DNA from 2 places in the Pseudarthrobacter lactosi genome. Region 2 is predicted to be linked to the other one. Evidence: riboswitches for the same ligand, from Rfam matches in the RefSeq annotation. Region 2 holds a riboswitch; the other holds the start of a gene.
What was found. A riboswitch is a leader RNA that binds a small molecule or an ion and turns the genes downstream of it on or off. The one in region 2 is predicted to bind glycine.
Positions count from the first base shown of each region.

Region 1: another riboswitch for glycine. It lies ahead of gcvP (aminomethyl-transferring glycine dehydrogenase); the one in region 2 lies ahead of gcvP (aminomethyl-transferring glycine dehydrogenase).

Region 1 covers NZ_JBVAYS010000001.1:1,814,231-1,821,550, reverse strand. Annotated here, with positions in the region: gene ACZY0Q_RS08405 (DUF305 domain-containing protein) at 1-279, opposite strand, end outside; gene ACZY0Q_RS08400 (hypothetical protein) at 982-1,143, opposite strand; glycine riboswitch at 1,762-1,859, shown strand; gene gcvP (aminomethyl-transferring glycine dehydrogenase) at 2,021-4,873, shown strand; gene gcvT (glycine cleavage system aminomethyltransferase GcvT) at 4,896-6,008, shown strand; gene gcvH (glycine cleavage system protein GcvH) at 6,182-6,565, shown strand; gene glyA (serine hydroxymethyltransferase) at 6,562-7,320, shown strand, end outside.
Region 2 covers NZ_JBVAYS010000002.1:17,350-24,669, forward strand. Annotated here, with positions in the region: gene ACZY0Q_RS10010 (APC family permease) at 1-588, opposite strand, end outside; gene ACZY0Q_RS10015 (agmatine deiminase family protein) at 602-1,627, opposite strand; gene ACZY0Q_RS10020 (nitrilase-related carbon-nitrogen hydrolase) at 1,624-2,706, opposite strand; gene ACZY0Q_RS10025 (Dps family protein) at 2,920-3,399, shown strand; gene ACZY0Q_RS10030 (MFS transporter) at 3,496-5,082, opposite strand; gene ACZY0Q_RS10035 (TetR/AcrR family transcriptional regulator) at 5,149-5,688, shown strand; glycine riboswitch at 5,783-5,880, shown strand; glycine riboswitch at 5,882-6,027, shown strand; gene gcvP (aminomethyl-transferring glycine dehydrogenase) at 6,079-7,320, shown strand, end outside.

The sequences.
Region 1 (7,320 bases), on a different contig from region 2:
GGTTACCGCGGCGGGAATGCCTTCCTTCTTGAGCATGACGTCGCTCATGGACACGGCCTGGGCATGGTGGGGGATCATCATCTGCGCGAATATGCTGTCAGCGTCGTTGAAGTCAGCCGAGGCTGCTGCCGAAGTTGCCGGGGCTGAGCTGGAGCTGCCGTGGTTCGTTCCGGGCATGCTGCCGGTCGCCGAACTTCCGGCTTCCGGTCCGGCGGAGCATCCGGCGAGGGCCATTGCTGCGGCAATGGCGGCAGCGGAAATGGTCAGGATCTTTTTCATGAAAATCAGGGTCCTCAAAAAGTATCAGCGGGCGCGTGGCGCGCCTTTCGGTTTGCGTGCAGTGACGGCCGCGCCCCTGGGGCGGGCCTGTTTCATGCGTGCCGTATGACTGGATGGTGCGCCGGGAAGAACACGGCGCCGTCGAGCAATTTACGTCCGGCTGATACAGAGGTCACCAGGGGAGGGGCTACCCGGCGAATAGGAATAGTTCCTGCTGGCCGCAGCCGCGACCCCTAAGTCCGGTAACGCGTGGGGTGCTGTTCCAGGCGCAGGGGCTGACAGCGACGTGTTCCCCGGGGACAGCACGCAGGCATTGCCCCCGGCGGACATCTCGGGGCAGGAACCTGCAGGGGCACACGAAGACGACGATCCAGTTACTGCTTGAGTAACTGCCCTCCCGTCCGGCGACGCCCCTGTTGCATGGGAGTGGCCGGCGGGAATGCTTGGCATGTGTATCGTTGACTCGCCGCCGACTGCTGCCGGCATGCTGTGCGCGGCACTTATATGGTGCGCCCCTGTCATGATGTGCATGCCGAAGATGCCGGCGATGATGGCCAGGGCCGCAGTCAAAAATCCTGCACGTAGGAGGAACGCGGTGAGGGGACCACGGGATGGTGCGGTCATAACGATTCCTCCCTTCCGTGCAGGTTCGAAGCTTTAAGCCTACCGGCAGGAGTTTTCCTGCCGGTCAGCATTTCTGGTTCAACGTACCTGGGCGGGATTGAGTTTCACCCTCCGCAGCAGCTGGGCGTTCAGGGCCACCACGATCGTGGACACGGACATCAGCACAGCGCCGGCTGCCGGGGACAGTACGACCCCGGCGAAGGCAAGAACACCGGCGGCCAGGGGGACGGTGGCCCGCATGTTCGGGTTCGTCCATCCTCGACCCTTTGGTGCAATACTGGTCGACTTTCGACATGCCTGCGCGCACGGCTCTCGTCTCTTCAACCGAGCTTTCAAACGAGCGCTCTCGCTCAAGGCACACGAGACAGATGGTGACTTGCTTGCACACCTGCTCGAGCCAAGCTTCACGGCCACGCCCAAACCGCATCAGAGGCTTTATATTTATGCGGCCACTCTGGCGTTCATGCTCCGGTCACACACGAGCGGCTCTGGCTGGCATCTGACTTTCAAGACTCAGGTCAGAAAACTCGACATTGAGCTTCGAGCGCCAGACGGGTCGCAACTCATCTCTCCGAGCGTGAGCATGGGATTTCCCGCCAACTGGGCTGAGTTGGACATCTGGAAGCCAGCGTCCTGACATCGACCGGCCGCGAACCGGCGCAAGCTACCAGCGGTCGTCTTCCCACGCCAGACCCCGATTTCTCATCGATTGCTCCGTAGGGGCCGTTTTGAGGGTTCAGAAGGGCCCCTACGGAGCAATCGATGGTGATGCGACGCCGTTGCCACTCGAAATCTTGCACGCGGCCCGGAATCGGGCTAACCTGTGAGACGTGTCACTGATGAAGTGGCACATGCTTTTGATCTGCGGCGGGAGAGTCCTGCCGGTACGTTCAGCAGGCGCCGTAGGAGCAAATCCTCTCCGGGAATCTCTCAGGCCCACGTACCGCCGCGGTTAGGCAACTCTGGAAAGTAGTCCGGCAACGGGCTCACCGACGGTGCAAGCGCCACCCTGCGAAAGCAATGGGGGTGCGGAAACTCTCAGGTCCAATACAGAGCGGGGAGGAACCCGAATCAATGTGGCGTACCCAGCACGCCACCTGAATTATGGAGTTCCTTCATGACCGTTCAGTCAGCACCAACCACCTTCGCGGATCGGCATATCGGTGCCCGCCGCCAGGCCGATATCGACACCATGCTCAAAGCCGTTGGCTATGACAGCGTCGACGGCCTCGTGGACGTTGCCGTCCCCGACTCCATCCGCCAGGCCAAGCCGCTGGCCCTCAAGGACGCCCTCAGCGAGGTTGAGGTCCTTGCCGAACTCCGCAAGCTCGCGTCGAAGAACAAGACGGCCGTGCAGATGATCGGCCAGGGCTACTACGACACCGTCACGCCCGCGGTGATCCGCCGCAACATCCTCGAGGCCCCGGCCTGGTACACCGCGTACACGCCGTATCAGCCGGAGATTTCGCAGGGCCGGCTCGAGGCTTTGCTGAACTTCCAGACCATGGTCCAGGACCTCGTGGGCCTGCCGATCGCGAACGCCTCGCTGCTGGATGAGGCCACCGCCGTGGCCGAGGCCGTGCTGATGATGCGCCGGGCGAACAAGAACAAGGACGCCCGCGACGGCAAGACGGTCCTGGATGCCGATTGCCTGCCGCAGACCATCGCGATCGTGAAGGGCCGCGCCGAGGCCCTCGGTTTCGAGGTGGAGGTCGCTGACCTGTCGACGGGCCTGCCCGAGGGTGTCATCAACGGCATTGTCCTGCAGCAGCCCGGCGTGTCCGGCCGGGTCTTCAACCACGCCGACGTCATCGCCGCAGCCAAGGAGCGCGGCGCGCTCGTGACGGTTGCTGCTGACCTGTTGGCCTTGACGCTGATCACCCCTCCGGGGGAGCAGGGCGCGGATATCGCCGTCGGCTCCACCCAGAGGTTTGGGGTGCCGTTGTTCTTCGGCGGCCCGCACGCGGCGTACATGGCGGTGGCGAAGGGCCTGGAGCGGTCCATGCCCGGCCGCCTCGTCGGTGTCTCCAAGGACAACGCCGGGGTCCCGGCCTACCGTTTGGCGCTGCAGACCCGTGAGCAGCACATCCGCCGTGAGAAGGCCACGTCCAACATCTGCACCGCGCAGGCGCTGCTGGCCATCGTCTCCTCCTTCTACGCCGTCTACCACGGCCCCGACGGCCTCAAGGCAATCGCCGAGCGCGTCCACCACAACGCCCGCACGCTGGCCACCACGCTGAAGGTCGCCGGCCGCGAACTGGTCACCGAGACCTTCTTCGACACCGTCACCGTCCGCGTCCCGGGCAAGGCCGCCAAGGTCATCGCCGCCGCCGAAGCACGCGGGATCAACCTGCGCCGCATCGACGAGGACACCATCGGCGTCTCCGCTGATGAAACCACGACGACGGATGTCCTCTCCGCGATTGCCGTCGCCTTCGGTGCCGGTCCCGTGGTGGACGCGAAGGGCTTTGAGCTGCCCGAATCGGTCCTCCGTTCCTCCGAGTACCTGCAGCACCCGGTGTTCAACACGCACCGTTCCGAAACCCAGCTGCTGCGTTACATCCGCAGGCTGAGCGACCGGGACCTGGCGCTGGACCGGACCATGATCCCGTTGGGTTCGTGCACCATGAAGCTGAACGCCACGGCGGAGATGGAAGCCATTTCCTGGCCGGAGTTCGCCTCCATCCACCCGTTCGCCCCGGACTCCCAGACCGTGGGCTGGCGCGAGCTCATCGGCGGGCTGGAAGCTGACCTCGCGGAAATCACCGGCTACGACCAGGTGTCCCTGCAGCCGAACGCGGGTTCCCAGGGCGAGCTCGCCGGCCTGCTGGCGATCCGCGGCTACCACCTCTCCCGCGGTGATGACCAGCGCACGGTCTGCCTGATCCCGGCCTCGGCCCACGGTACCAACGCCGCCTCGGCCGTCCTCGCCGGAATGAAGGTTGTTGTTGTTGCCACAGCTGCGGACGGCAGCATCGATCACGCTGACCTGTACGCCAAGATCGAGGCCCACAGGGACGTCCTTTCGGCCATCATGATCACCTACCCTTCCACCCACGGCGTCTACGACGCCGACGTGACCGAAATCTGCGACGCCGTGCACGCGGCCGGCGGCCAGGTCTACGTGGATGGCGCCAACCTGAACGCGCTCGTCGGTCTGGCGCAGCCGGGCAAGTTCGGCGGCGACGTCTCGCACCTGAACCTGCACAAGACCTTCTGCATCCCCCACGGTGGCGGCGGACCGGGTGTTGGCCCGGTCGCAGCGAAGGCCCATCTGGCACCCTTTATGCCAAGTGACGCCAACAAAGCAGCGCACGAGTCCGGTCACGGCGTGGCCATCTCAGCGTCCAACTACGGCTCCGCCGGTGTCCTGCCCATCTCGTGGGCGTACGTGAAGCTGATGGGTGCCGAGGGCCTGACCGAGGCCACGAAGTCCGCGCTGCTCGCGGCAAACTATGTTGCCGCACGGCTGAACGAGTACTTCCCGGTCCTCTACACGGGCGAGGGCGGTCTGGTGGCGCACGAGTGCATCCTGGACCTGCGCGAGCTGACGGCGAAGACCGGCGTCACCGCGGAAGATGTGGCCAAGCGTCTGATCGATTACGGCTTCCACGCCCCCACCCTGGCGTTCCCGGTTGCGGGCACGCTGATGGTGGAGCCCACGGAGTCCGAGGATCTGGTGGAGATCGACCGGTTCATCGATGCGATGATCACCATCCGGAAGGAAATCGACCAGGTGGCCAACGGCGACTTCAGCGTGGAGAACAGCCCGCTGCGCCACGCACCCCACACCGCGTCCGCCGTCGTGAGTTCCGATTGGACCCGGGCCTACCCGCGTGAGCAGGCCGCCTTCCCGCTCGCCTCGCTCAAGCAAGACAAGTACTTCCCGCCCGTCGGCCGCATCGACGGCGCCGCCGGAGACCGCAACCTCATCTGCTCCTGCCCGCCCATCGAGGAATTCGCGAACTAGTTTCGTGTGAAAGGCTTTCATAATGACTGAGAACTACACCGCTCTTTACGAAGAGCACAAGAAACTCGGCGCTTCCTTCACCGATTTCGGTGGCTGGCAGATGCCCCTGAAGTACAGCTCCGAGCTGGCCGAGCACCACGCGGTGCGCAAGGCCGCCGGCCTGTTCGACCTCTCCCACATGGGCGAAGTCTGGGTCACCGGCCTGGAAGCCGGCGCGTTCCTGGACTACGCGCTGGTGGGCAAGCTCTCCGCCATCGCGGACGGCAAGGCCAAGTACTCGCTCATCTGCGACGCCGACGGCGGCATCATCGATGACCTCATCGTCTACCGCTTCGGCGACGAGAAGTACCTCGTGGTCCCCAACGCGGGCAACGCCCCCACCGTCGCCGTCGCCCTGGCCGAACGCGCCGTGGCGTTCAACGTGAAGGTGGAGGACGCCTCCGCCATCACCTCGCTGATCGCGGTCCAGGGCCCCAAGGCCGAGGCCATCCTGCTCAAGCTGACCGACGAGGCCCAGCACGCACTGGTCACCGACCTGAAGTACTACGCGTTCAACGAGCTCACCGTGGCCGGCCACAACGTCATCCTGGCCCGCACCGGCTACACCGGCGAGGACGGCTTCGAGCTCTTCGTAGCGAACGACGGCGCCGCCTCCCTGTGGGCGTCCGTCGCCGAAGCAGGGGCCGAGTTCGGCATCGTTCCGTGCGGCCTCGCCTCACGCGATTCGCTCCGCCTCGAAGCCGGCATGCCGCTCTACGGCAACGAGCTTTCGCTCGAACGCTCACCGTTCGACGCCGGCCTGGGTGGCGTTGTGGCACTCAAGAGCAAGGAAGGCGACTTCGTGGGCCGCTCTGCCCTGGAAGCCGCCAAGGAAGCCGGATCCAAGCGTAAGCTTGTGGGCTTGAAGGGCCTGGGACGTCGTGCCGGCCGCGGTCACTACCCGGTGCTCAAGAACGGTGCCGTGGTTGGCGAAGTCACCTCCGGCCAGCCCAGCCCCACCCTCGGCTACCCGGTCGCGATGGCCTATGTCGACGTCGAGCACGCCGAGATTGGCACCGCCCTGGACATCGACCTGCGCGGCAAGGCAGAACCGTTCGAGGTTGTCGCCCTGCCGTTCTACAAGCGCCAAAAGTAGCCCAAGTCCGGAACCGGCAGGCCGGAGTTTTCACGCGTGCTGCTCCTTCGTCGCTCTGACGCACGCTTTCGAAAACCCCCGCCCGCCGGCCCCGCCAAACGCTCTCTCACTTATTGCGGTGTTTGGGCGAACGCTCTCTCACTTTTGAACTCCAAACTTAAGGAATACACAACATGGCTAAGGTTGCCGCTGAACTGAAGTACTCCGCCGAGCACGAGTGGATCTCCACTGATGGCTCCGGGCCGTCCGTTGTTGGCGTGTCCGCTGTTGCCGCTGAGGCGCTGGGCGACATCGTCTACGTGGACCTGCCCGAGGTTGGCTCCACGGTGACCGCGGGGGAGACCTGCGGCGAGATCGAGTCCACCAAGTCCGTTTCCGACCTGTACTCCCCGGTCACAGGCGAGGTCACGGAAATCAATGACGGCGCCGTGAGCGATCCCGCACTGATCAACTCCGATCCCTACGGTGCCGGCTGGCTGTTCAAGGTCACCGTCGAGTCCGAGGGCCCGTTGCTCTCCGCTCAGGAATACGCCGAAGTCAACGGTGGCGAACTGTGAGCGCCACAACCGAAACCGTCTTTGAGCAGGTAGTCTCAGCGAGCCTGGATACCGACCTGTCGGTGCTGGACCCGGAGATCGCGGCCAAGATCGACGACGAACTGGGCCGCCAGCGCAATGGCCTGGAAATGATCGCCTCCGAGAACCACACGGCCGTTGCCGTGATGCAGGCGCAGGGCTCGGTCCTGACCAACAAGTACGCCGAGGGCTACCCGGGCAAGCGCTACTACGGCGGGTGCGAACACGTGGACGTCATCGAGCAGCTGGCCATCGACCGGGTGAAGGCCCTGTTCGGTGCCGAGTTCGCCAACGTGCAGCCGCACTCCGGCGCCCAGGCCAACGCCTCGGTCATGCACGCGCTGATCAAGCCGGGCGATACCATCATGGGCCTGAACCTGGCCCACGGCGGCCACCTCACCCACGGCATGAAGATCAACTTCTCCGGCCGGCTCTACAACGTGGTCCCGTACCAGGTCCGCGAAGACACCCACACCATTGACATGGCCGAGGTGGAGCGCCTGGCGCTGGAACACAAGCCGCAGCTGATCGTTGCCGGCTGGTCGGCCTACGCACGCCAGCTCGACTTCGCCGAGTTCCGCCGGATCGCTGACCTGGTGGGTGCCTTCTTGATGGTGGACATGGCGCACTTCGCCGGCCTGGTGGCAGCTGGCCTGCACCCAAGCCCGGTGCCGCACGCCCACGTCACCACGTCCACCACGCACAAGACCCTCGCCGGTCCGCGCGGCGGCATCATC
Region 2 (7,320 bases):
CTGGAATCCGACGAGTCCGTACTGGACCAGCTTGGTGGTGTGCAGGCCGCGGTAGCTCACCCACACGGCGAGGGCCACAAAAACGAAGCACGTCAGGACGTTCAACGGCTTGTTGGCCGCGAGGTCCGCGAGTTCAGGCGCCCCCGTCAGCTGCGACAGGAAGAGATAGAAGAAGTCCACCGCCACGCCCGCCAGGTTGGACAGGACGATGATGTTGGCGGCGAGCAGTCCCCAGCCGCCCATCCAGCCCACCCACGGGCCAAACGCTTTGGTGACCCAGGTGAACGTGGTGCCGCTGTCCGGGGAATCGGCGTTCAGTTCCCGGTAGGCGAGCGACACCAGGATCATGGGGATGAACCCGATCAGGAAAATGACGGGCAGCTGGAGCCCCGCCTCATTCACCGTGGGGCCGAGGGCGCTGGTCAGCGTGTACGCCGGCGCGATGGTGGAAATGCCAAGAACGACGACGGCGAGGAGGCCCAGCTGCCCGCCCTTCAGTCCTTTGGCGGTGATGCCGTGCGCCGAGCCTGCCGTGTCCGTCCCGGAAGGCTGGCCCGCGGGGGTGTTCTTGCGGGTGGTTTGGGTCATGGTCCAGCGCTTTCTACGAGGCAGCAGGCTGCTGTTGGGTGATGCAGTGGATGCCGCCGCCGCGGGCGAAGAGCTCACGGGCGTCAATGCCGACCACCCGCCGGCCGGGGTAGGCCTCCGCCAGGATCTGCAACGCCTTGTCATCGTTGGGATCCCCGAAGGTACAGGCGATGACGCCGCCGTTGACCACGACGTGGTTGATGTAGCTGTAGTCGACAAAACCTTCGTCATCCCAGAGCACTTCCGGGGCAGGGACTTCGACGATGGTCCACTCCCGGCCGGCCGCGTCCTTAGTGGTGCGGAGGTGATCGATGATGTCGCGGCTCACCTGGAAGTCCGGGTGGCGGGGGTCCTGCTGGGAGTGCACCAGCAGGGTGCCGGGGGAGGGAATGGCGGCGACGATGTCCACATGACCGCGCGTGCCGAACCGTTCCGAGTCCCTGGCCAGTCCGCGGGGGAGCCAGACCACGTGGGTGGCCCCGATTGTCCGGGCAAGCTCGGCTTCGACGTCGGCGCGGCTGAGTCCCGGGTTGCGGCCCGGATCCAGCTGCACGGTTTCGGTCACCAGCACGGTTCCTTGACCGTCCACCTGGATGCCGCCGCCTTCGTTGACCAGAGCGGACAGAATATGCCTGGCGCCGGCGCGGCCGGAGACTTCGCCGGCGACCAGCGCGTCTTTGTCCCAGCGCGCCCAGTCCTGGGCACCCCAGCCGTTGAAGACCCAGTCGACGGCGCCGAGGCTTCCGTCCTGGTCCAACACGAAGGTGGGCCCGATGTCCCGCATCCACGCATCGTTGAGCGGGGCGGCCAGTACCTCGACGTTCGGGTGCAGATAGCGCGAGGCGATGCCGACGTCGTCGGGGTCCACCACCACGGTGACCGGCTCGAATTCGACGGCGGCGTTTGCCACCGCTGCCCAGACGGAACGGGCAGCATGGGCATCTTCCTCCGTCTCGCCCAGCGTGTAGCCGCCAGTGGGAAAGGCCATCCAGAGCCGCTCCTGCGGCGCGGTTTCGGCGGGCATGCGCCACGTGCTCATACGGTCACCCCGGTGTTAATGGCCGACGACGGGAGTACAGTCTGTTCGCCGCCGAGCGGTTGGTCGCGGCGCACCGGTTCGGTAAGCCGGCCGTAGGTGTTCGGGCGGCGGGTGGCCAGGAACGGGAAGAGCGTGAGCCAGTCCCGGCGCTGGTCCAGGTCGAGGTCTGCCACCAGCACCGCGGAGGCATCACGCGGGGCCTGCACGAGAACCCGGCCGTACGGATCGGAGATAAAGGAGGAGCCGTAGAAGTTCAGCGTTCCCTCGCTGCCCCAGCGGTTGGGCGCCACCATAAATAGGCCATTGGCGATGCCGTTGCCCACAATCACCTGCTGCCACAGCGGCTGGGTGTCGAAATCCGGGTGGTCCGGCTCTGAGCCGATGGCGGTGGGGTAGACCAGGATCTCAGCGCCGCCGAGGGAGTAAAGCCGGGCCACTTCCGGGAACCATTCGTCCCAGCAGGTGGGCATGCCCAGCCGGGCGCCGCCCAGTTCTGCCGGCGCGTGGACCTCGTAGGCGTCAGCGGCGGCCGGCCCTTGGCGGAAGAACTTGTCTTCGTAATAGCCGGCGGTGACCGGGATGTGGAGCTTGTGCGTGCGGGCGAGCAGGTCACCCTCAGAGGACACCAGGATGGCGGTGTTCAGCCCCAGGCCGTCGTCCGTGCCGTCCGGGTTGGGCACCTGCTGGTACAGCGAGGCATGGACTGCCACCCCGTGGCGGCGGGCCGATTCGGCGGCAAAGCGGAAGGTGGGTCCGGTGAGCAGGTCCTCAGCGGTGTCCGACGGCCGGCGCCGCACCGAGCCGGGCCGCACGGCGCCGGGCTGCAACGCTCCGTGCCGGGGCGTGTCATTTTCGGGGCAGCTGTCCGCGGGGTAGCGCGAGAGGGTGAGTTCGGGCAGGAACACCACCGAGGCACCGAGCCGGGCGGCCCGGCCGATTCCTTCATCGAGTTCGGCCTGCAGGACGGCAGTGTCTGCATGCCAGCGGTGCTGCACGACGCCCACCCGAAGGGCTGGGCGGTCGGACGGCGTTGTCCGGGCCAGGGAGGCGGGTGAGTCGAGGCAGGAAATTTCAATCATGGGCTTACTTCCAGTGAGACGACCGTCACTAAATGAATGACGTTCATTTAGTATGCAGGGCGGACGGCTTTAGCGCAATGGTTTAAATGAATCCCATTCTTTTGTGACACTCCGGCCGGATTAGTAAGCTCACTGAGAAATTTGCTTCCGGCCCGGCGCGATCGATCCTGTGGCTGATAGCGTCGGGACTACTGGACCAATCGAGGAGGATTCATGAAAGCTTCACCGACCCTGACCAACAATCTGCAGGCCGTGCTTGCGGACCTGATTGAGCTGCACATCCAGGGCAAGCAGGCCCACTGGAACATTGTGGGGACCAACTTCCGGGACCTTCACCTGCAGCTGGACGAAATCGTGGATGCCGCCCGGCAGTTCGCGGATGATCTGGCCGAGCGGATGCGCGCCCTCCACGCCCTGCCGGACGGCCGCAGCGCCACGGTGGCAAAGTCCACCAGCCTGGCCCAGTTCCCCGAAGGCCTCATCAACACCAAGGACGCCATCGAGCGGATCGTTGCTGCGCTTGAGGCTGCCGTGGGCACCATGCGCAAGGTCCATGACGAAGTGGACGAAGAGGATCCCACTACCGCGGACCTGCTCCACGAATTCATTGCCAAGCTGGAACAGTATGCGTGGATGGTGAACGCCGAGACCATGAAGGCCTCCGCCAGCGTCACCGCCCCTGACGCCAAGTAGGCTCCGGCCGATAGTGAGGCCACAAGCGCCCGGCGCCGGAATGACTTCCGACGCCGGGCGCCCTTGTGCGCTCGCTGGCTTGCGGGCGGCGGTGCCCTAGTCCGCCGTCGGAACTTTCCGGAGTACGACGGCGGCGAGGACTGCCGCGCTCGCCATCAGTACCAGCGCAATTGCCGCAGTGGTGTGGACGCCCGAATCAAACGCCAGGCGAGCTGCACCGCGGAGCGCTTCAGCCAGCGGCGCAGGCAGGCTGGTGGCCAGCTCCACTGCGCCTGCCAAAGTTTCGCCGGCCTGGTGCACGGCAGTGCCTGACGCCGTTTCTTCCACCCCGGCCGGCAGCAGGAGATTCCGCTGGTAGGAAGCGGTCAGGATGGAGCCCAGCACTGCAGTCCCCAGCAGGGACCCCACCTCATAGCCCGTCTCCGAAATGGCGGCCGCCGCTCCTGACTTCTCTGCTGGCACGGAGCCCAGGATGAGGTCATTGGAAATGGTCTCCGCCGTGCCCACCCCCAGTGCGAGGATCAGCAGCGCGGCCAGCAGGAGGGCCGGGCCGGAGCCGTGATCACCAAAGACCGCGATTCCGTAGCCGGTGGCACTCAGTGCCAGGCCACCCGCCACCACAAAGCCCGGACGCACTTTCCGGACCAGCGGCACCACTGCCAGGCCGGCCAGCACCGTGGCCACCAGGGCCGGGATCATTGCTATTCCGGCGGCCGACGGTGTCATCCCGTCCAGGAGCTGCAGGTGCTGTGCGAGGAAGAGAATGAAGCCGTTGAAGGAAAACAGGGCCAGCACGTTTGCCGTGATGGCGGTGCTGAACACCCGGTTGCCGAACAGGGACATGTCCAGCAGGGGGCTGGCCAGCCGGTGCTGGCGGCGGACAAAGACGACCCCCATGGCCAGGCCAAAGACAACAAGCCCCAACGGAGCGGCCCCGAAACCTTCTGTCGCCAGTTCCTTGATCCCGTACACAACGGGCACCATAACCAGCAGGGACAGGGCGATGCTGGGCACGTCCACCCGTCCGGGCCGCGGATCCTTTGATTCCGGGATGAACGCCGGACCAAACGCCAGCAGGGGCAGCATGATGGGCACGGCGACCAGCAGGATGGCGCCCCACCAGAACTGCTCCACCAGCCAGCCCCCAAAGATGGGACCCAGGGCGGCCCCGCCGGAGAAGCCGGCTGCCCAGATGGCTACGGCCAGCCGGCGCCGGTTCGGGTCCGGAAAAATGTTGCGGATCAGCGACAGGGTTGAGGGCATCAGCATGGCGCCGAAGAATCCCAGCGACGCCCGTCCGGCTATCAGCCACTCCGCGCTGGGGGCAAACGCTGTTGCTGCTGAGACCGCCGCGAATCCAACGCTGCCGGTCAGCAGCAGCCGTCGGCGCCCGATCCGGTCGCCCAGGCTGCCCATGGCAACCAGCAATCCGGCAAGTACCAGGGGATAGGCGTCCACAATCCACAGCAGCTGGACTCCGGTCGTTTCCAAGCTGCTCGCGATGGCCGGAAGCGCAAACGTCAGCGCGGTGTTGTCCACCGCAACCAGGAGCACCGGAAACATCAGCAGGGCCAGCGCGAGCCAGTCGCGCCAGGGCGCCTTGGCGGGCCCTGACGGCTGGACCTCGGCTGCGGTCGCGGAGGTGCTTCGGGTGGTCTGGTTGGACTGTGCGGACAACGTCATGTAATAACTATACCGTCCAGACGGTATAGTTAAGAAACCGGACCCGGAGCGGGCATGATTGAAGCCATGGCCAGAAATCCCGTCGCACGCGATGCAGTCCTTGATGCTTTTGAAGAACTCCTGATCGATGTGGGGGAGCGGGCTGCCACATTGGACGCCGTGGCCAAGCGGGCCGGCGTGTCCAAGGGTGGATTGCTCTACCATTTCCCCAACAAGGAAGCGCTGATCGCTGCGGTACTGGAACGGTTGGACCGACTGGCCGCCGAGGACCTGGCACTGATGGCGGCAGCAGCCGAAGGTGCAGCCACCTACTTCATCCGTTCCTCGGTCTGGTCCGATACGCCGATGGACCGCTCTTTCGTGGCCGCCACGCGGCTGGCCGAAGTGGCCCATGAAGAGGCCCGGCGTCGCTTTGCCGCCATCCAGCAGCAGTGGTTGGACCTGATCGCGGCCGACGTCGGTCCGGCCATGGCGAAAGCCGTGCTGTATATGGGGGACGGGTTGTATTTCAACGCCATGTGGGAAAGCGGCACCACCGGGGACGGCCGGGGCCGCCATGGAGACGTCGAGGAGCTTCTCGCCGCCGTGGAGCGGCTGCGCGGCTGAACCTGACGACCCCATTTGCCCGGCGGCGCGGGGCGTAGGAGAATTGGACCTCGTGGCGGCCATCTGTGGCCGGCACGACATCTGAATATGCCTTTGATCTGCGGCGGGAGAGTTCTGTTAGTAGGTGCAACAGGCGCCGTAGGAGCAAATCCTCCCCAGGAATCTCTCAGGCCCACGTACCGCCGCGGCCAGGCAACTCTGGAAAGTGGCAGGCCGTACGCCTGAAGCGTCCCGGATCACTCCGGAATGTCAGGACCGCTGTGCCCACCGACGGTGCAAGCGCAGCCTAGCGGAAGCAGGCTGCGCGGAAACTCTCAGGTCCCAGACAGAGCGGGGAGGAACCCGAGTCGATGTGGCGTACCTTGCGCCGCCTTAGTAATGGAGTTCCTTGTGAGTGTTAATTCGGCCTCGGCCACTTTCGTTGACCGGCATATTGGCGCCCGCCGCCAGGCCGATATCGACTCCATGCTCAAGGCTGTGGGCTACGGCACTGTGGACGCACTGGTGGACACCGCCGTTCCCGACTCCATCCGCCAGGCCCAGCCGCTGGCCCTCAAGGACGCCCTGAGTGAGGTTGAGGTCCTTGCCGAACTCCGGAAGCTTGCGGCGAAGAACAAGACGGCCGTGCAGATGATCGGCCAGGGCTATTACGACACCGTGACGCCCGCGGTGATCCGCCGGAACATCCTCGAAGCCCCGGCCTGGTACACCGCGTACACCCCGTACCAGCCCGAAATCTCGCAGGGCCGGCTCGAGGCGCTCCTGAATTTCCAGACCATGGTCCAGGATCTCGTGGGCCTGCCCATCGCGAACGCCTCGCTGCTGGATGAAGCCACCGCCGTGGCCGAGGCGGTGCTGATGATGCGCCGGGCCAACAAGAACAAGGACGCCCGGGACGGCAAGACGGTCCTGGATGCCGATTGCCTGCCGCAGACCATCGCGATCGTCAAGGGCCGGGCCGAGGCGCTCGGGTTTGAGGTGGAGGTCGCTGACCTGTCCACGGGCCTGCCCGAGGGCGTTATCAACGGCATCGTCCTGCAGCAGCCCGGCGTGTCCGGTCGGGTCTTCAACCACGCCGACATCATCGCGGCTGCGAAGGAGCGCGGCGCGCTGGTGACGGTTGCTGCTGACCTGTTGGCGTTGACGCTGATCACCCCTCCTGGGGAGCAGGGCGCGGATATCGCCGTCGGCTCCACCCAGCGTTTCGGGGTGCCGCTGTTCTTCGGCGGCCCGCACGCGGCGTACATGGCGGTGGCGAAGGGCCTGGAGCGGTCCATGCCGGGCCGCCTGGTCGGTGTCTCGAAGGACAACGCCGGTGTCCCCGCGTACCGTCTGGCGCTGCAGACCCGTGAGCAGCACATCCGCCGGGAGAAGGCCACGTCCAATATCTGCACCGCGCAGGCGCTGCTGGCCATCGTTTCCTCCTTCTACGCCGTTTACCACGGCGCCGACGGCCTCAAGGCAATCGCCGAGACCACCCACAGCCACGCTGCAACCATCGCCGCATCGCTGAAGGCGGCCGGCCTGGACGTCCTGCACACATGCTTCTTTGATACCGTCACGGTTTCCGTGCCCAGCAAGGCCGCGGCTCTTGTGGCCGCCGCCGAAGCCAAGGGCATCAACCTGCGCCAC